3 regions of the Microbulbifer sp. ARAS458-1 genome follow, and region 1 is predicted to be linked to each of the others. Evidence: predicted binding sites of a transcription regulator. Region 1 holds the regulator's gene; each other region holds the start of a gene.

Region 1 (6,369 bases):
AACCTGAGCGCCAGCTACGCCAAAGCTTTCCGCGCACCGGGCGTGGAGGAGATGTACACCCAGGGCACTCACTACGCCTACGGCGACTTCAGCTTCATGGGTATGGGCTTTCTCGCCAACACGTTTATCCCCAATCCGGACCTGGAGTCTGAAGAAGCCGCCAACACCGAGCTGCGCGCCGACTTCGCCTTCAGCGGCCTCGCCACCGAAAACGACCAGCTGACCGCCAGTGCATCTGTGTTCCGCAATAAAGTGGACAACTTTATCGAGCAGGTAGTGATCAACCCGCACCCGGTTTTCGGTTTCCCGATGAATACGACGTATCTGAACGTGGACGAAGCGGAACTGAAGGGTTTTGAACTGAGCACCAACTATCTGGTGAACGACCTGGCGGTGGGCGTAAGCTACGGTCAGACCGAAGGTAAAGACCTGTCCGACGACAGTTATCTGAGCAGTATTCCCGCGGACAAGTTCGTGCTGGATGTAGGCCACTACTTCCTGCAGCGCGACCTGAAAGCAGGCCTGCGCACCTCTGTAGTTTCTGCCCAGGACCAACTGCCGGAAGAAGTGACCAACGAGTACAACAGCTACACCCTGGCCGATGCCTATGTAACCTGGGAACCGGCCGCTGGCAGCCTGAACGGTATCAAGCTGGGCCTGGCCCTGGATAACCTCACGGACGAAGAGTACCGAGTAGCCTTCCAGGAACTGTATATGCCAGGCCGCAACATTAAACTGTCTGCCAGCTACCGTTTCTGATCGAAACAGTCAAAATCGAAATCCACCACAAACGAGCGACCTCCGGGGAACTTACTTGGCAAACGATTGCCGCTAGGTTGTTTGACTAGTAAGTACCCCGAAGGCCGCGGCTCGCGGAGTCGACAGCTCCGTAGCCCGCCGAATCAGTGGTGGCCACCGCGCAAACAACCTCATCGGCAATCGTTTACGCAATGGCCACCACTGACTCGGCTATATGTGTGGTAGCGGATTAAAACGGATTATCTATTGGTATTGCTTATGCAAGACAAAGTACAGGAACTGCTTGCCAGTGAATCTGGCTTTACTCTGGAGCAAATGGCGAAACAGCTTGATACCAGCGTGCGCGAGATTATTGCCAACCTGCCGACCGAAATGGCATCCCTCGCCGGCAGCGACGCCGTCTGGCAACTGATTGAAGAACTGCCCACCTGGGGCAAAGTCACCGCCATCGTTCAGAACGAAGGCTCCGTGTTTGAATTTAAAGGCGAGTTTCCCAAAGGCAGCATCGCCCACGGCTACTACAACTTCATGCACCACAAAAACCCCTTCCACGGCCACCTGCTGGTCGAAGCGCTGGCCGAAGTCGCCTTTGTCAGCAAACCCCACCGCGGGTCCGAAAGTCACTCCATGGTCTTTCTCGCCCCCAGCGGCAACTGTGTATTCAAAGTATTCCTGGGCCGGGATGCCGAGCGCAAACTCATTCCAGAGCAGGTCGAGCGATTCAAACAATTAAAACAGCAACTGGCAGGCGCCAGTGCTGCACATTCCTGAGGGGAGATTCGGACATGACCGAACACAACGAACAACAAGCAGCGCAGAAAACCAGTGACGGCGCCGACCTGGTGGCCGAAGTTCGCGACTTTATTGCCACCCGCAAACTGCTGAACCTTGCCAGCCTCGCCGCAGACGGCCAGCCCCACGCCAGCACCGCGCCCTTTCTGGCCGCCGATGGCAATTTCTACCTGTACATCTCCGATCTGTCCGAGCACTGTGCCAACCTCAAGGCCAACAGCAAGGCGTCGGTGATATTCAATGCCGACGAAGCGGACACCAAACAGGCCTTCGCCCGCCTGCGTGTCACCTTCAATGTGGTAGCCAGTATTGTCGGCCGCGGTGAGGAACTGTGGTTGCAACGTATCGAGCAGCTACGGGAAAAATTTGGCCCGGTAATGGATCATCTGAAAGATCTGGAAGATTTCCATCTGTTCGAACTGAAACCCAGCGCCGGCCGCTACGTGAAAGGTTTCGGTCAGGCGTACGCACTGGAAGGTCTGGAAAAGCAGGTTGCCCTGCATCTGAAGGATGGCCACAAGGAGAAGAACAGCGACGCGGCCTGACCCGGCTTGCCGGCGAGGGTTGAAGTAGCGCAACAAAACTGCAACGCTATTGCAATCGTCGTTTGTTACTTTTTAGTAACAAGTAACTAAAGAGTAATAATTATGACTTCTCGAAAAGGCTTCCTGCTTCCGCTGTTGCTTCTTGCCGGATGCGCGACAAATCAGGCTCCGCAGCCTCTGACCGCGACAGGTCTGCTGGTTGAGGAAAACGGCAAGTTCTATCTGATGGGCTCGGAAGAACGCTATCACCTGAATTCGGTTCCACAGCTGGATTACGAAAAGTACCTCGGCCGGGAGTTGATCGTTCAGGGGGAAATACCCCGCTACTGTCACCAGGCCTGGGAGGATTCCCTGGTAAAAGTGCACGGTGGCGCAGAGATGGTGGATTTAAACAGAGTTGACTGGTCCGAATGTCTGGAGGCCGACAAGGTCAGCCTGATAACCGCCGATGGTGCCCACCTGGTCTATGACTGGGAAGAGATCGAGCTGGAAGATTACTACTTCTGATCATCAGTGGTGGCCGGTCCGTGATAGCTCTCGTCTGTACCCCTGCCATAGGGGTACAGACAAACTAGCCCTCGTAACTACAGTGTGTTCCCGCCAGTTCACTAAGGGCAATAAGATCCTTTATCGACACCGACCGTCCCTGCACACTGATCAGCTGCTGTTTTTGAAAACGGCTGATCAGGCGGCTGACCGTTTCCGCGGTGAGACCGAGGTAGTTGGCAATATCCATACGCGACATGGAGAGCACAAACTCGCTGGCGGAATAACCGCGGCGGGAATAGCGGCTGGATATATTGATCAATAGAGCCGCCAGCCGACTTTCCGCCGAGCGCTTGCCCAAAAGCAGCAGGGCTTCATTTTCCTGTTTCAGTTCCTCGGAAAAAATGCTGTATATCTGCTTCTGCAAGGCGGGCACTTGCTGCGCAAGTCCTTCCAGCTGCGTAAACGGCAGTACGCACACACTACTTTCTTCCAGCGCTTCAGCATACCCAGGGTGAATACTGCCGCTGTAAGCATCGAGCCCCAGCAGTTCGCCCGGTAACGCAAAGTGCGTAACCTGTACATCGCCTCCGGCGCCAATGACCGCGGACTTGAAACTGCCCGAGCGAATGGCGTAAAGGTTGGTAAAAGGGTCTCCCGCGCGGAACAAAGTCTCCCCGGCTTTGATGATTTTTTTCTTGCGGGTCACCTGCTCCAGGCGCTCGATATCCCCATCGCTCAGCCCCATGGGCAGGCACAGGCGTCGAACGGAACAGTTGCCACAACTGACGGCTGAAGAAGTCTCTTTCATCTCGTTACCGGGACTTTATATTTTATGGACAGGCACCAATGCCTGCATGAATTGTATCCCCAGCATGCTGTCAAAGCACCCGCGAGTATCGGGCGTGTTGGTCCGGGCGATGCAGATAAGTATCAAATGCAGCGGCCGCATTGCGCAAAAACCAGCGCCCGCGTTCGGTGACGTAGAGGTCACGGTTATTTAATCCCAGCAGCCCGTCGGCAAACATCGGCTGTAACCGCGCCAGTTCCACGGCAAAAGCATGCTCAAATGGCTGCCCGGTTCTGGCCTGGATGTCCGATCGGCTCACTCGCAGATGGCACATCAACTCCATGATCAACCACTGGCGGAGTCGATCGTCATCACTGAGATTCCAACCTCGAGCGATGGCCTCTCCACGCTCTTGGATAGCCGCCGCATATTCCTTGTTACTGTGATGGTTCTGCCAGTAGCCATCGCGGCTGTAACTGATCGCCGACGCTCCCAGCCCCACCAGAGCATCCGCCGGCATCAGCGTATACCCCTGAAAATTCCGCGCCAGCCGCTTCTCTTCTGCGGCCCTGGCAAGCGCATCATCGGGTCGCGCAAAGTGATCCATCCCCAGAAAGACGTAGCCGGCCCCAGTCAAGCGCTGGCTGGCCGCGAGTTGCATGGCTATCTTATGCGACGGCGGCGGCATTAAATCCGAGTTGATCAGGCGTTGCGCCTTAAACCGGTCCGGCAAATGCGCGTAGTGATACAGCGCAATACGGTCTGGCGCCAGGTCCAGTACCGTATCCAGTGTTTTATCGAGGCTTGCCACATCCTGCCCGGGTAAACCGTAAATCAGGTCATAGGAAATGGACCCAAATCCGCACTGGCGGGCCGCTTCGGTCAGAAGGCGCACCTGTTCCGGACTGCAGATGCGGTTGATTGCGCGCTGCACGCTCGGATTGAAATCCTGAATTCCGAGACTCAGGCGGTTGAATCCAAGCTCTCTCAACGTCTCCAACGTTTCGCACTCCAGCACCCGCGGGTCCGCCTCGATGCTGTATTCCACTTGATCACCACTGCGCAAATCGAATACGTCCCCCAAACCGAACATCAGGCGGCGCAGGTCACCGTCGTTCAGAAAGGTTGGTGTACCGCCACCCAGATGCAACTGCACAACCGGCGCACGCGCCACACGTGTGCGATACCACTCGGCTTCACGCAGCACATGGTCGAGATAACTCGAGGCGAGACCGTACTGCTGAGTGATGACTTTGTTGCACGCGCAGAAATAACACAGGGACCGACAGAACGGGATGTGTACATACAGCGACAGCGCCTGTACAGAATTCAGCGCATCCCAGGGTTGTGTGCCGCTATCGTTTGCGCACAGCGCACGGAACCGGTCTGCGGTCGGGTAAGAGGTATAGCGCGGACAGGGGCCAGCATAGCGCTCGAGCAACCCGGTGTTGAGGACCGCTGCCGGACTCCCCTCCTGGTTACCCGTGAGGTCGCTCGACCTGCCCGAGTGGGGCATTGTAGAACCGTCTGCATCGGCCATCTGGAAATACCTCTGATCCGTTTTTTCTCTGGAAATTGGATCAGCGTACGTTACGCAGTAGCGGGCCCTGGTACTTGATCCAAATCAATCCCCAGGAAATTCCCCGCTGCTTTTATCAGTCTCCCGCTGGCCGACGGAACAGGTTCTGAATGGAGGAAAAATCCAGAGCGCGATTGATGGGATCGCCACCGTGAAGTTGATAGAGGTTCTTCGCCAGGGCACCCAAGGGCGTAGACGAGGCACTACCCGCCGCGGTATCCATGGCCAGCCCCAGATCTTTCAGCATCAACGCCACGGAAAAACCACCCTGATACTCCCGCGAAGCAGGCACATTGTCCATCACGCCGGGATAGGGGTTGTACTTCTCCAGCGACCAGTTGCCACCGGAACTGGCGCCCATGATTTCCGACAGCACCGCCGGGTCCAGACCGTTATCCACCCCCAGCTGCAGAGCTTCAGCGGTACCGATCATATGAATGGCGAGCAGCATGTTGTTGCAGATTTTCGCCACCTGCCCGGAGCCTGCGGGCCCCGCGTGAAAGATATTCGCCCCCATGGCTTCCAGCACCGGCCGCGCCCGCTCGATGGACCTTTCATCACCACCGCACATAAAAGAAAGCGTACCGGCAGTGGCCGCTGCGGTGCCACCGGATACCGGCGCATCCAGTGCATCAATACCGCGCTCGCCGGCAGCGGCGATCAGTTGGCGGGCATCGTTGGCGGCGATAGTGGAGCAATCGATCAGCAGGGTCTTGGCATCCATCGCCTGCAACAGGCCGTGTACTCCGAGATATAAAGAGCGCACCGCCTCACCACTCGGCAGCATGGACACCACCGCATCGGCACCTTCGATTGCCGCGTGCGCGCTGTCTGCTTTCGCACAACCGTTTTCTACCGCGCTTTCCAGCATCGGTGCCGACAGATCAAACGCAGTTACCCTGAAACCTTGCTTTACCAGGTTCGCCGCCATGGGACCGCCCATATTGCCGAGGCCGATAAAGGCGATGTTTTTGATTGGGTACATGTTTCCCTCTCCATTTATTTATTATTTTTCTAGTTTAGCTCGTGGATGCGCTGCGCTTATCCACCGATTTACTCAAGGTTCGCCAGTGGATTCTCTCCTTCCCAAGGCTCGACAAAACAAGCCTCAACCTGCTCCGCGGTAACCTCATCTATCTGCGCGGGCTGCCACTGCGGGTTGCGATCCTTATCGATCAACAGCGCGCGCACGCCCTCTTTTACCTGGCCATTGCTGCACATATTCATTGCCAGCGCCAGTTCCATCTGCAGCACCTGCGCCAGAGACATATGCCGGGCCCGGCGCAGTTGTTCCCACACGATCCACGCGGTAAGCGGGCAGCCTGCTTTCAGGGTTTTGGCGGCACGCTGCAGCCAGGGATCTTCCCCGCTGTAGCCGACGATATCCCGGTACACCTCCGGCAGCGTCGCTGCATCCG
Region 2 (6,369 bases), 1.2 Mb from region 1:
GGCAGCTACGGTGACCACGCCCGCGCAGTTGGCGGGTGAGAAATCGGCGGCATTGGTGTTGCTGTTACCTGCGGAAATGACCACCGTAGCGTCGTTGCCCCGGGCGGTATCAATCGCACTCTGTATGGCTGCGCTGCAACTGCCCTGTCCGCCGAGACTCAGGTTGATGACCTGGGCGGGATTGGTATTTGTTGGCACCCCGGACACGCTGCCGCCACTTGTCCATACGATGGCATCAATGATATCCGAGGTGTAGCCGCCACATTTACCCAGCACCCGTGCTACCAGAACTCTGGCGCCGTGGGCGACGCCGGCAACGCCCCGGTTATTGTCCGTCACCGCAGCGATGGTGCCCGCAACGTGCGTGCCGTGCTAACTACTGTTGCGTGGTTGCGAGGGATTGAAGAATCCACACTCCCACGCCCTGAGCCAGTCGCCGGGGTCTGCGTCGCGGCCGTCGCCATCGTTGGCCACGGCGGTGTCGCCAATAAAGTCGTAACCGGGAATGGCCCGGAAACGGGACAAGATAGTCGCGACAGAGTTACAGGGCGCTGCTCAGCCGCGGATAAACTGGGATTTACGGATCCAGTGATTACCGCGATAGCGGCGTGTGGGGGCGGAAGAGGTTTTGGCCCAGAAGTAGTCGCGGTTGAACTGAAACTCCACCTCGTAACCCTCTGCCAGCGCTGCCAGTGGCATTGCCTGCCAGCTGGACTGTCGACGTTTGCTGGTGGCCTCCAGTAAGTATTCGGTGTTATCCACAATGGCCACCACCCAGGCGTGGCCCTCGCCCTGATGGGTGCCCAGAGCCACCCGTGCATCCACACCGAGATTGATCAGCCAGTCGGCAAGCAGTATCGCGTGGTCTTCGCAGTCGCCGCGCTTCTGATAATAGGCCTGGCGGGAGGTCTGCCAGATATCCGCTAGACCGGCGTACTGCAAATGGTCGTATTGATATTCCTTGCGGATTGCCAGGGTGTATAGAGGAACCCACAGGGATTTCGTTTCAAAGGGTTGGAAACCCACAAGATAGCTATTGGCAAAGTGGTGCAGCTTATCGAGACCGCGTGCAGACGCGGTGACCGACTCCAGGCCCTGCCAGTTCCAGATGGAGATATAGCTGCTTTCGTGTTCCGAGCGCTTGGCGACGGCCTGCTGAACCATGGCTTCGGTCAGTGGCGAGCTGCTGCCGCTGATGACCACGCTACCGCGCTGGCTATCTTTTACCTGTACATCAGCCACTTCATTGTGTATGGCCGTCAGGCGGTTTTCACCCAGTGACTGCTCTGCCGGTAAAGCCTGCCACTGCTGTATCAGCTCCGGCAGCATGAGCGACATACCAAGCAGGGTACCAGCAAGCAATTGCCGCATGGGTGCTGTTAACCTTTCAGCCCGAAGGAGATAATCAGCGCGACGAATATCAGGATCGTCGAGGCAAAAATGGCCACGGCGATATTGCCGTTTTTCAACTCCCCTTCGATATCCACATGCTTGAGGAGCTTCTTGTCAATAATCAGCAACGCCACCATGCCAATCAACAGGGCAAGCAGGGTGTAGAGCAGATTGAGTCCCAGATTGAACAGAGTGGCGGTAAGGAATTCGGATTGCACTTGGTAGATCCATCTCGTCAGATAAGGCGGCCAATTAGATCACAACGGCAGCGCTTTTTCCTCTGCTTGCTCCCTGCCCCATAGCTCTTTATGGTATTCCCTCCTTTGATAGGTCATCCGGAAATGAGAGGAAATAAAAAGGAATGCCAAAGCTGTCCAAACTGACACGACCACTGATGCTGCTGCCATTGGCAGGGCTGGTTCTGGGGCTCTCCGCCTGCGCCGACCGGGTTGAGGTGCCGCCGGCCCACGTAGGGAAAATCCTCACCAAAAACGGGTACAAGCCCAATACGGTGCCGCCATCCAAGTTTCGTCTGGATATGTGCCTGTACTATTGCGACAAACTGGTCACCCTGGCCATTGCCGATTTCGGCCATATGGAAAAGTTCAAGCTGTTCATGCCCAGGGATCAGCTCAACATGAGCTTTGATATCCGTATGACTGGTGCGGTCAACGAGAAATACATCGACAATATTTTCGACCGCATGCCACCCCACAATGGCAACATTTCTGTAAATCAGGTGTACAACACGTATGCGCAGCCGGTGATCCGCGACGTGGTACGCCGGGTGATTGCCAAATACTCCATCAATGAAATCGCCTCCAGCCGCGAGATGCTGAGCCAGGAACTTTTTACCGCAGTGGCCTCTTCCCTCGATGGCACACCGATCAAGATCAAGCGCCTGGGTATCGCCGATGTGCAGTTTCCCAAAGTGATTACCGAAGCGAAAGAGCGCGCAGCGGAACGGCGCGAGCTGATCGAGCAGGAGAAGGCCCAGTTCGAGATCCAGAAAATCCAGATGGAGCGCGACCTGGAACGGGAAAAAATGAACCGTGCCATCGCCCGCGAAAAAGCCATGGGTCAGAAAGAGGTCAATGATCTACTGGCTAAGTCGGTAACGGATAAATACCTCTCTTACCGCACCCTGGAAGTGCTGGAAACCATGGCGGAATCCAACAATAAAGTGTTCGTGCCGGTAGAGGCTCTGGGCACCATTGGGCTGCAGCAGGCGGTGTTTTCCGAGCAGATGAAGCAGGTTGCGCGCAAGCGCTGAGTGGGGTTCTTCAATGGAGTTCAATTCACAGATCGCCAACTGGTTGATGAGCGCCCTAGGGGGCCTCGCCAGCTGGATCGTGATCGCCGCCTGTGTGCTGCTGGCGCTGAATATTGTTCTGCGCGTGCAGTTTTTGCGTCAGCGTGGCGAGGGTTTGCACTGGTTGCTGGACCGCTCGGTGGTGATTCGCCTGCTGTGTCTTCTGTTTTTTATCTGGGTTCTGATCGGTTTTAACAGCAATGCGCCGAAACTGGTGCTGGCACCGGATTACAGCGATGAGCAGCGATTCCGTGAAAGTGTTTTGCAAACCGGCCCAAAGCCCGTAGAAAATTTTGCTCCTAAAACCGCAGATGCTGAGGAAACCAGTGAGCGACTGGAGGAGCTGAGAGCCCAGCAGAAAGCGGATTTACAGGGTCCAAATTAATTCATGACCTCGCTGAGTCTTCAGGTCATTTCAACGGTTTTATTTTTTTAAATTCGTTGGGATGACCAAATGCCGTGAGTAGACTACCGGGCACATTGGAGATGAGGAGATCATCATGCGTTACCTGTTACCTGTAGTTCTGTTTTGTTCAATCGCTGGTTTTGCCCAGGCCGACAGCACAATGACTCAGCTGCCGTCCGGTGCACAGGAAGTGCAGATCATGGGTAATACCTATTACAAAAGTGGCGACACCTTCTATCGTTTTAACGAACAGGGTGGTTACTTTTATGAAACCAATCCGCCTCATGTGATGGATCGTCAGACTACCACGCACCAGTCTGTGGTAACCCAGCCTGGCCCGGGTGTGACTGCTGACCAGATCGAAGGTTGTCGTAATGTTGCGGCGGATAAATCCAATGCTGTACCTAATCGGGGCAGCTCGGTATACCTTAACGAGTACAACCGCTGCATCAATGATCTGCAGTAATGTGGATTCATTGCGCTGTTTGCTCGGGTGATGGCACCTGAGCGGGCAGGGAAGGAAAAAGAAAAGGCTTGCCGTACCTTCGGCAAGCCTTTTCTTTTATTTTTCAGTAGGCGCTGCGGATGATGTCAATTCCGGGACTGATGGTACGACGCCAGGCCCGCGCAATATCATCGCTGAAGTATGGGTCGTGCTGCCACAATGTGGCGATCAGGGCGTCTAGCCACAGTAGATACCACTCCGGACGGATATTGAAGCCGCTGCGTGAATGGCTGCAGCCCAGGGCACGCAGCTTGGTGTCCGGCATGCCTCTTGCGTGGAGCACCAGCTGCATGATGCCATTGCGTAAAAGATGCCGTTGCGCGGCCATGTCCGTATCGACGAAGAGTGCGCGGATCTCGGCAGAGCTGCCCATAAAACGATCGTAGAAATCGATAAAGAAACGTTCGTTGTTGCAGCAGCGTCCATAGCTCTGAAAAACGGTGTCGCTATCGGTATTTTCCATGTTTACCCCCCTGACCACGTTTAGTGCGCGGTGCCTCTGTCGTCGGCGATGCTCAATATTCCGCGACAGGCAGCGCGGGCCGGGATCTTATGTGCGGGGGTGGGCTGTGGAATTGATCTGGATCAAGTCCGGTGTGGTTCCATCCTCTCGGAAAGGCGGAAAGGCGGAAACGGAATCGGGTTGTGGGTGCTAGGTATCGTTCTCGTGCTTGAGCTGGACCTGCCAATCCCCGCTCAGATCGATACTGACCAGTACCTGAATTGGTCGGCAGCATACGGCGCAGTCCTCGATATAGTGCCGGCTGCCGGCGGAGGTATCGATCAGCATCAGGATGGTTTCACCGCAATAGGGACACTGGCCGTGAAACTCTTCCACTTGGGCCCTCATCTGTTTCTCCATTCTTTCGCCGGGGTTCACCAACTATAGCTCCGAAGTGACCGGGCTCTGCGGGGCAGACGGGCCGAAGACCCAGGGCGCCGAACTTTTTTTGCCTTCTTGTAAAAATGACAGCGGTGTCACTTCGCTATCCATAGTGTGCGGTAATTCATTTACAAAACGGATTGATATACTCGCGCCTGACCGAGCCGGCCCGGGATAGCTGCAGCAGCGCGACCCTGGGCGGTGACCGCCGGCGGCGCAAAAGCGTATAATCCGCGCCCGCTTTCCCCGCTAGAACAATGGGGGAGCGGTGAGTAAGTATTCAGGGCGCCTCTAGAAATCGCAGCGAGCGGGTGCCTGGTGGTGGCCGCCGGAGAAGAGGCAGCGGAGTGTATGGCGATACATGAGCATGCCGAGCACCGCCGGACGCCGCCAGGCGCACGCGCAGTCGATTTGTAGTCGTGCCCTTCAGCAACCAGCAATAGAGGATTGGTAATGGCGGTTAAATTGATGAAGGACCAGGATCTGGCGGGTAAGCGCGTTCTGATCCGCGAAGACCTGAATGTGCCGGTAAAGGACGGCGTAGTGACCTCCGATGCGCGTATTCGCGCGGCACTGCCCACTATCAAGGCCGCTGTAGATGCCGGGGCCAAGGTCCTGCTGATGTCCCACCTGGGCCGCCCTACCGAAGGTGAATTTGCGGAAGAGTTTTCCCTGGCGCCGGTGGCGGCACACCTGGGCAAGCTGCTGGGCAAAGATGTGCCGGTCGTCAAAGACTGGCAGGGTGGCATTGAACTGGCAGATGGTGAAGTCGCTCTGCTGGAGAACGTGCGCTTCAACAAGGGCGAGAAGAAAGACGACGAAACACTGGCCCAGCAGTACGCGGCCCTGTGCGACGTGTTTGTAATGGACGCCTTTGGTACCGCGCACCGTGCCCAGGCCTCTACCCACGGTGTGGCTAAGTTTGCCCCCATTGCTTGCGCCGGCCCGCTGCTGGCGGCGGAGCTGGATGCGCTGGAAAAAGCCCTCGCCAACCCGGCGCGCCCGATGGTGGCGATTGTCGGTGGCTCCAAGGTTTCCACAAAACTGACCGTGCTCGAGAGCCTGTCGGACAAGGTGGATCAGCTGATCGTCGGTGGTGGAATCGCCAACACCTTCCTCGCAGCCAGTGGCAAGCCTGTAGGTAAGTCCCTGTGTGAGCACGACCTGCTGGATACCGCCAAGGGGCTGATGGCGAAGTGCGATATTCCGGTGCCCACCGACGTGGTGACCGGCAAGGAGTTCAGTGAATCCGCGGAGGCGGAAACCAAGCCCGCCGATGCGGTGACTGAAGACGACATGATCTTCGATATCGGTCCGGACTCCTCTGCGGCGCTGGCGGATATTCTCAAGAACGCCAAGACCATTATCTGGAATGGCCCGGTCGGTGTGTTTGAGTTCGACCAGTTTGGTGGCGGTACCGAACGTCTGTCCAAGGCCATTGCTGACAGTGATGCCTTCTCCATTGCCGGTGGTGGTGACACCCTGGCGGCGGTCGACAAGTACGGCATTGCCGGGCAAGTTTCCTATATTTCTACTGGGGGTGGTGCTTTCCTCGAATACGTGGAAGGCAAGGTGCTGCCGGCAGTGGCGATGCTGGAGAGCCGTGCAGCGGAATGAATAGCCGCTTGGCGGAATAGATAACCGCGAGCAACCTACCTCGCGGCGCGCGGGGGCAAGGTGGGCGGTCGGTCACAGACCGCCCGACTCAAATTTACGCTCACGACAATCAATCGTCGTGGTCGAGACCCGAATTAAAAAGAGATGCGACCGGAGCCCCGCTTCAGGAATCGCACGACAAAGTGGGGATTTCACAGGAAACCCACGCACCCAATACCAGCTAAATTTCGACGAGAAAGGGTTTTTTCATGGCT
Region 3 (6,369 bases), 1.9 Mb from region 1:
AGGTACTCAAGGAGCCCGACAAGCCACCGGAGAGCAAATCCTATATGTGGGTACGCCTCGGCGGCCTCCCGGATGAGCAAGTCGTACTCTACGACTACCACGCCAGCCGCAGTGGCGACGTGGCCGGCCGCCTATTGTCCGGCTACACCGGCTATCTACAGACCGACGACTATGCCGGTTACCACGCCGTGGGTAGTGAAAACACCATCACGCACATCGGTTGCTGGGCCCACGCGCGGCGGAAATTTATCGAGGCACAAAAGGTTGCAAGCAGCAAAGGTAAAAAGAACAAATCGAAAGCGCCCAGCAAGGCCGACATCGCATTGAACTATATCGGCCACCTCTACGGCATCGAGCGGCAAGCCAAAACGTGTAGTGTCGAAGAACGCTACCAGCTCCGGCAAACCAAAAGCCTGCCTGTACTGGAAAAACTACGCGAGTGGCTTGATAGAAACCTCCAAAAAACGTTACCCAAAAGCGCGCTTGGCAAGGCGATGTCGTACCTCGATAAGAACTGGACGAAACTCTATCGGCATACAGAAGATGGCCGCCTAAGAATCGACAACAACGCCGCTGAGAATGCTATCCGTCCGTTCGTAATCGGCCGCAAGAACTGGCTCTTCAGTGATACGCCGAAAGGGGCCAAAGCCAGTGCGGCGCTATACAGCCTGATTGAAACGGCTAAGCTGAATGGCCTGGAGCCGCACGAATATCTGGCTGCGGTATACAGCCGTCTGCCACAAGCCGAATCAGTGGAGGCCATTGAGGCATTGCTACCGTGGAAGGTCAGGGCTGCGGAGTTACCCGAATGCCGCGCTTATGTCGAGGGTGGGGAAGACTGATCGCTTACGAATAGAAGAGGATTAAGGCAACTTTCTCCCAGCCTTTGATACTCGGTCACTTATGCCTACTCCACTCTAAAAGTCCCCACTACCGCCGGCACCCCCGGAAACATCCCAATCGCCAACATCACAACACACAGCAAAGCAAAAACAATCCCGGGAATAATCCACCGGCCAGTGTGCCCCAGCTCCTGCCCACGCTCTTTACAGCCAATCAACCCCAGATTGTCCAGCAGTACGGTCAAAGACCAGCCGAACACCGGATTGACGATGGCAGAGGAGAAAATGACAACCGCGGCGGATTCTGTGGTCTTGCCCTTGCGGGTCATTTGCATGCCGGCTTCCAATAGTGGCAGGAACACGCCAACGATTAGCGCGATGCTTAACACCGGTGGCCATACCGCGAGATCCATGGGGTAGCCGAGTATTGCCGTGGCAATACACAGGATACCGGTGAGTACGGCACCGCCGGGAATTGGCCGTTTGGCGATTGCCGCCGGCACGATGTAGGTCCCCCAGGAGGAGGTGATATTTGCGCCCCCCATGACACTGCCGACAATTTGCCGGGAGGCGGCGCCGATCATGGTGTCGTCAATATTCATGATTACCCGGTCGGTGTTTTTCGGGTAGTTGAGTCGCTGGAACACCTGATGGCCGAGGAAGTCCGGGGACCACATGGCGACGGCGAGAATGGCGAAGGGGGTGACCGCCAGGAACGCCTTCAGGTCCGGCAAACCCAGCTGCCAGCCGGTAGTTTCTCCCCACCAATATGCCGGGTTCATGTTCGGCAGGCCTGGTTCGGTGGTGAATTCGAAGGGTGCCCCCAGTGCGAAGGCCACCAGCCCCGCCAGCAGGCACCCCAGCGGAATGGCCAGCCAGCGTTTGCGGAAGTGCTCGAGCAGGGCGTACATGACTATGGTGGCGAGCAGTACGACGAAAGCGATATGGCCCTTGTCGAAGCTTTCCGCCCAGCTAAACAGGCGCCCCACCTGGCTGGTTACACCAATAAATCCGAGGTACAGCAGCAGGCCGCCAGCTACCCCATTGCTGGTCAGTCGGGTGAGCAGGCTCCCGCCTTTGGTGATACCCAGGATAAAGCCCAGTATTCCGATCATGATCCCCAGTGCCATGGGGTGCCCTCCGGAGGCGACGACAAGGGGAATCATGGGGATCAGTGGCCCGTGGGTGCCGGGCAGGTTGGCGGTGGGGTTCAGGAATCCGGAAAGAAAGAAGGCGAACAGAACTGCCGCGATCAGCATCTCGAAACGGATATTCTCCGTTATAAATTCGGTGGAAAGCCCCAGCGGTGTGGCGAATGCCGCCACAATAGCGGCCACCATCACTACCTTGCCGATAGTGGCGGCCATGGCGGGGATCCAGTCTTCCCACTCAAAACGGTAGTCGCGGAATGGGTAGTTGGGGGCCCAGCGGCGCGGGGCCATGACTTGCAGTTCGTGCTCAAGATAGGCTTCGCGGGTGGCAAACGCTGATCTCGGCTTGCGCTGTGTCCGGTAGCTATTCTCGGTTTGAGGCTCTGTCATCTAATGGTCCTTCACAGGGGCACTTATTGAAGGTTCTTCTCAAAGGTTTTTCTCAAAGCTCCTTATCATTGGCTCTTATCAAAGGGCCTTGGTCAGCTCTGCGGGTGTTCAGGTATCTGGCGTTTAGGTAACTATAGACGCGGGACAGTCGAGGAAAGCGAGCCCCGCGCCTGGTGCAGGACACGGTTGATGACAAGGTAAAATCAGGAGGGGGCGGCGCGGATGCGTTGCTGGCGGGGATATTGGTCCGTGGCGAGTAATGTGGAGGGGACCGCTTCGACACTAGTATTCAGGAGTGAACCTCCAGCTTCCTGCTTACTAACTAATCGGAGCCTCTGCCCATGACCATGCGCACCCTGGAAACCGAATTTCCCGACCTCGCCGACAGTATCCGTCACCTTGTTCAGGACAGTATCCAGTTCAAGACCGATCGCGATAATTACCACAAGCTGGATAAAACCATTCGCGGTCTGGAGGAGCGAGGGGTGGCGACGGACGATCACCATTTCCGGGCACTGAAGACCGAGCGTGCGCGGTTGAAGGATCAACTTTACACTCAGGCGAAAAACCACGGGCACTGAGTGCGCCCGGGTTACATGTCAAAACCGTGATAGCTCGTCCCGCAGGTCCTGCTCCAGGTCTGCGGGTTCGGTGATCCATACGCTGTGATCTGCACCGGGAAATATGCCTACCTCGATACGGTCTTTTTTCAGGCCGGGCAACCAGCGGTTGAGGAACTGGGGGAGAGGGATACTTTTCGGCGTCAGGTCGCTGTCACTGGCGCTGTAGGCTTCGGCAAACTCGGCGCTCGGCCACACGGGGAGGTAGTCGAAGCCGCCATCCTCATCGCTGTGCAGCTTGAGGAAGTGCTCGTCGCTGTTGATCAATATCCAGACTTCCCGTTCTTCCCCCACCAGGTCCAGAAAATATTCAAAGCGCTCTTCGCAGGACTGTTCCAGTACGCTTTCCAGGTGATCTTCGCTCATAGGGTAACTTCTTGTGGCTTTGGGTGGCTTCGTCGCTGTTTGGGTGGCGGGATTGGCAAGTTGCCGTTTTGTGAAATGTTCATTATGCGCCACGCCGGTCGCTCAGAGTATGGTAATTTGAAAGCGAGTTCGCAATTGAGAAAAAGGAGTCGTCATGAGAAGAGTATTGTGTCTGTTTTCACTGTTGCTCGGGATCTTTTCCGGAGTGCAGGCGGAGGACGTCAAATTGCCTGAGCGCTTGCCGGAGCTCTCGGTGACCGAGGATGCGGCGCTTGGCACCGGGGATGTGGGGCTGAAGGCGGGGGCCAAGCCAGAGGATTTTACCGTGCGCGATCATAAGGGAGATGCGATTTCCCTGCGCTCCCTGGTGGCCTACAAGGCGCCGATACTGGTGATTTTCTATCGAGGGGGCTGGTGCCCTTACTGCAATGTTCAGATCCGTCAGCTGGCAGAGGCGTGGCCAGAGTTTGAAAAGCGCGGAGTGACGCCGGTGCTGATCAGCGCGGATAAGCCGGATGCGGGTGCCATGGCCAAGGCGACCTACGAGATTCCTTTCCCGGTATTGTCCGACCCGGATCTGAAAGCCCACGAGGCATTTGATGTGGTGGTGCAGATCGACGATGCGACGGTGGAGAAGTACAAAACTTACGGAATTGTGCTTGAGGACTGGTCGGGGCGGGATCACCACAAAATCGCGGCACCGGGAATCTTTCTTGTGAATAAAGAGGGCGTCGTGGAGTGGGCCCATGTCTCCAAAGACTACAAGACCCGCCCCAGTGTCGGGCAGCTGTTAGAGGTACTGGACAGCCGCAACTAGCCACTGAACAGATCGGGCCCAGAATCAGCCGGCTTTGAGTCCCCCGGCCGGTTGGATCTGCTCCGCCAGTACTTCGGCGGTTTTGGCGGCGTTGTAATCCATGATCAGCTTTGGCTCGTCGGTAAACACGCCGTCCGCTCCCATGGCGGCTACCAGGGCGAGGTCGTGCGGATGGTTGACCGTGAACACATAGCTTTTCAGGCCCCGCCGGTGGCCATCGGCAATGATTTCCGGGCACACAAAATTGAGGCTGTGATGCATGGAGTAGGCCTGTAAGGGCTCCGCGCAGGCGGCAAGATCCAGCGGCACGCCGTCAATCAGTACGCCGCGGCGCACCTGGGGGATCAGCTTCAGGCATTCGTAGATCTGGCGATGGTCAAAGGACGAGACGATGTACTGCTCGTAGCTGACGCCGTTGTCGCGGATGTAGGATTCCAGCTCTCGGGCGGCGAGTGCTGCGCAGTTGGGGCCTTTCAATTCGATATTCAGCTGCACGTGGTTGCCGATCAGTTCCAGTACTTCCCGCAGGGTAGGCACCTGCTCGCCGCCGGGTAGCAGCATTTTGCGCAGGGCACTGGGTGCCATATCCGTCAGCAGTTCCTGCCCCGCCAGCAGGCGGCCCAGGCGGCGGTCGTGTTTGACGATCAGCTCGCCGCCCACATTCCAAACGTCGATTTCCACACCGTCAATATCGAATTCCAGTGCGTGGGAGATGGCCTGCAGGGTGTTCTCCGTGGCCCGTTTGGGGTAGCCCCGGTGAGCAAAGCAGAAGAGGGTGTCGGCTGATCGCATTTCGACGTCCACAGTGGCGGAGGTCTCCCAATGATGATTTAAAAGTATGACTACGAGGTGACAGGGTCACAACGGCGAGGCGGGAATTTGGGGGGAGTTTTTAGAATATTTGGTGTGGTTTTTCTGTGGGGTTATAACGCAGCCGGGGAATAACGGACCGGTTGCGAGAATCCGGGCCCTTGTGGCCCGGCATGCGCCCAGTGGCCTTACTCGCCGGCAAGGGCGCGATAGCGGCCTCGGTGAAACACCAGAGGTTCGCCGCCGGCGGCGGAGAATTCCAGTACTTCGCCCAGCAGGATGGTGTGGTCGCCACCGGCGATATTCTGCGCGCGGCGGCAGTGGAACAGGGCGGCGCAATCGTCCAGCTGCGGGATACCTTCGGCGCCCCGGTGCCATTTTACCTGGCCGAACTTGTCGGCACCGCGGCCGGCAAACAGGTTGGAAACATGCTGTTGGTCACCCTTCAGCACGTGTACCACAAAGCGCTCACATTCGGTGAAAGCGCTGTAGCTGAGGGATCCGCGGTCGATGCTCCACAGGATCAGTGCCGGGTCCAGGGATACAGAGTTGAAGCTGTTGACGGTCATACCCACCGGCTGGCCGGCTGCGTCCAGGGTTGTGACAACGGTTACCCCGGTGGCGAACTGGCCAAGGGTGTCGCGCAGGGCGCGGGCGCGCTCGGCCTGGGAATCCTGACTGGATACCGGGCTAACGGAAGAGGGGGCGGAATTTGAAGGTGCCGTCATACTTCGATCAATTTGTGGTCAAAATTTGTGCTGGCGGCCATTCTACGGGAAAAGCGCCGCCATTGCGTGACTTTCTTTATCGCGAACGGCGTCCGGTCAGCCCTCTGTGGCCATCAGGGGCTGGCAGCGCTGGCTGAGGACGTCGCGCTCGGTGATACCACTGCCGGTGAGGGCGAAACCGTGGAGCTGGCCGCTGGCGTCCAGGTACTCCGCGACGATTCCGTCGTCCAGCCTCGTGACCTTCCAGTCCCCCGTCACTTCCGCAGATCTGGGCGGGCAGACTACGGTGGGGCGCAAGGTGGTTTTTACCGCGACCGGCAGGCAGCCAAAGCGCACCGGGGTTGGAGTACCGTTGAGCGTCTGCGCCAGTGCACGCGCGCTCTGGGTGAGTGGTGCGACGTAAAAGAGATTATGGCCGTCGACTTCCGCGCAATCCCCCAGTGCAAAGATATCGGGATCGTTGGTCTGCAGCTGGCGACTGGTGACGATGCCGCGACGAACCCCGAGCCCCGCGGCTTCAGCGAGGCCGGTATTTGGTATGAGGCCAAGGGCGGCGAGGGCCAAGTCCGCATCGAGGGTATTGCCATCGGCCAGTTCCGCGCGGACTCCGCCGGCGTGCTGCTGCAGCCTGTTGACGCTGTGGCC

Evidence for each region. Region 1 encodes FNR, which switches genes on or off when oxygen is low (the NO sensors DNR and NnrR bind a similar motif). Its sites were predicted from a motif close to TTGATNNNNATCAA; they were not measured.
Region 2: the regulator FNR is predicted to act here: its motif matches at 4,191-4,204, upstream of AAFH99_RS04560 (globin).
Region 3: the regulator FNR is predicted to act here: its motif matches at 2,452-2,465, upstream of AAFH99_RS07525 (DUF3360 family protein).

What each region holds. Positions count from the first base shown of each region.
Region 1 covers NZ_CP155838.1:3,956,004-3,962,372, forward strand. Annotated here, with positions in the region: gene AAFH99_RS16485 (TonB-dependent hemoglobin/transferrin/lactoferrin family receptor) at 1-759, shown strand, start outside; gene hutX (heme utilization cystosolic carrier protein HutX) at 1,018-1,530, shown strand; gene AAFH99_RS16495 (HugZ family protein) at 1,545-2,096, shown strand; gene AAFH99_RS16500 (hypothetical protein) at 2,199-2,603, shown strand; gene fnr (fumarate/nitrate reduction transcriptional regulator Fnr) at 2,668-3,393, opposite strand; gene hemN (oxygen-independent coproporphyrinogen III oxidase) at 3,464-4,912, opposite strand; gene mmsB (3-hydroxyisobutyrate dehydrogenase) at 5,028-5,936, opposite strand; gene AAFH99_RS16520 (enoyl-CoA hydratase/isomerase family protein) at 6,005-6,369, opposite strand, start outside.
Region 2 covers NZ_CP155838.1:1,097,203-1,103,571, forward strand. Annotated here, with positions in the region: partial or broken gene AAFH99_RS04525 (S8 family serine peptidase) at 1-360, opposite strand, end outside; gene AAFH99_RS04530 (hypothetical protein) at 373-525, opposite strand; gene AAFH99_RS04535 (transglutaminase domain-containing protein) at 556-1,371, opposite strand; gene AAFH99_RS04540 (DUF350 domain-containing protein) at 1,380-1,610, opposite strand; gene AAFH99_RS04545 (SPFH domain-containing protein) at 1,754-2,665, shown strand; gene AAFH99_RS04550 (hypothetical protein) at 2,679-3,089, shown strand; gene AAFH99_RS04555 (hypothetical protein) at 3,205-3,576, shown strand; gene AAFH99_RS04560 (globin) at 3,680-4,078, opposite strand; gene AAFH99_RS04565 (CPXCG motif-containing cysteine-rich protein) at 4,268-4,465, opposite strand; gene AAFH99_RS04570 (phosphoglycerate kinase) at 4,952-6,115, shown strand; gene fba (class II fructose-bisphosphate aldolase) at 6,364-6,369, shown strand, end outside.
Region 3 covers NZ_CP155838.1:1,824,784-1,831,152, forward strand. Annotated here, with positions in the region: partial or broken gene tnpC (IS66 family transposase) at 1-842, shown strand, start outside; gene AAFH99_RS07525 (DUF3360 family protein) at 908-2,383, opposite strand; gene AAFH99_RS07530 (YdcH family protein) at 2,725-2,964, shown strand; gene AAFH99_RS07535 (DUF2750 domain-containing protein) at 2,983-3,369, opposite strand; gene AAFH99_RS07540 (peroxiredoxin-like family protein) at 3,524-4,186, shown strand; gene AAFH99_RS07545 (glycerophosphodiester phosphodiesterase) at 4,211-4,978, opposite strand; gene AAFH99_RS07550 (flavin reductase family protein) at 5,185-5,724, opposite strand; gene AAFH99_RS07555 (FAD-dependent oxidoreductase) at 5,821-6,369, opposite strand, start outside.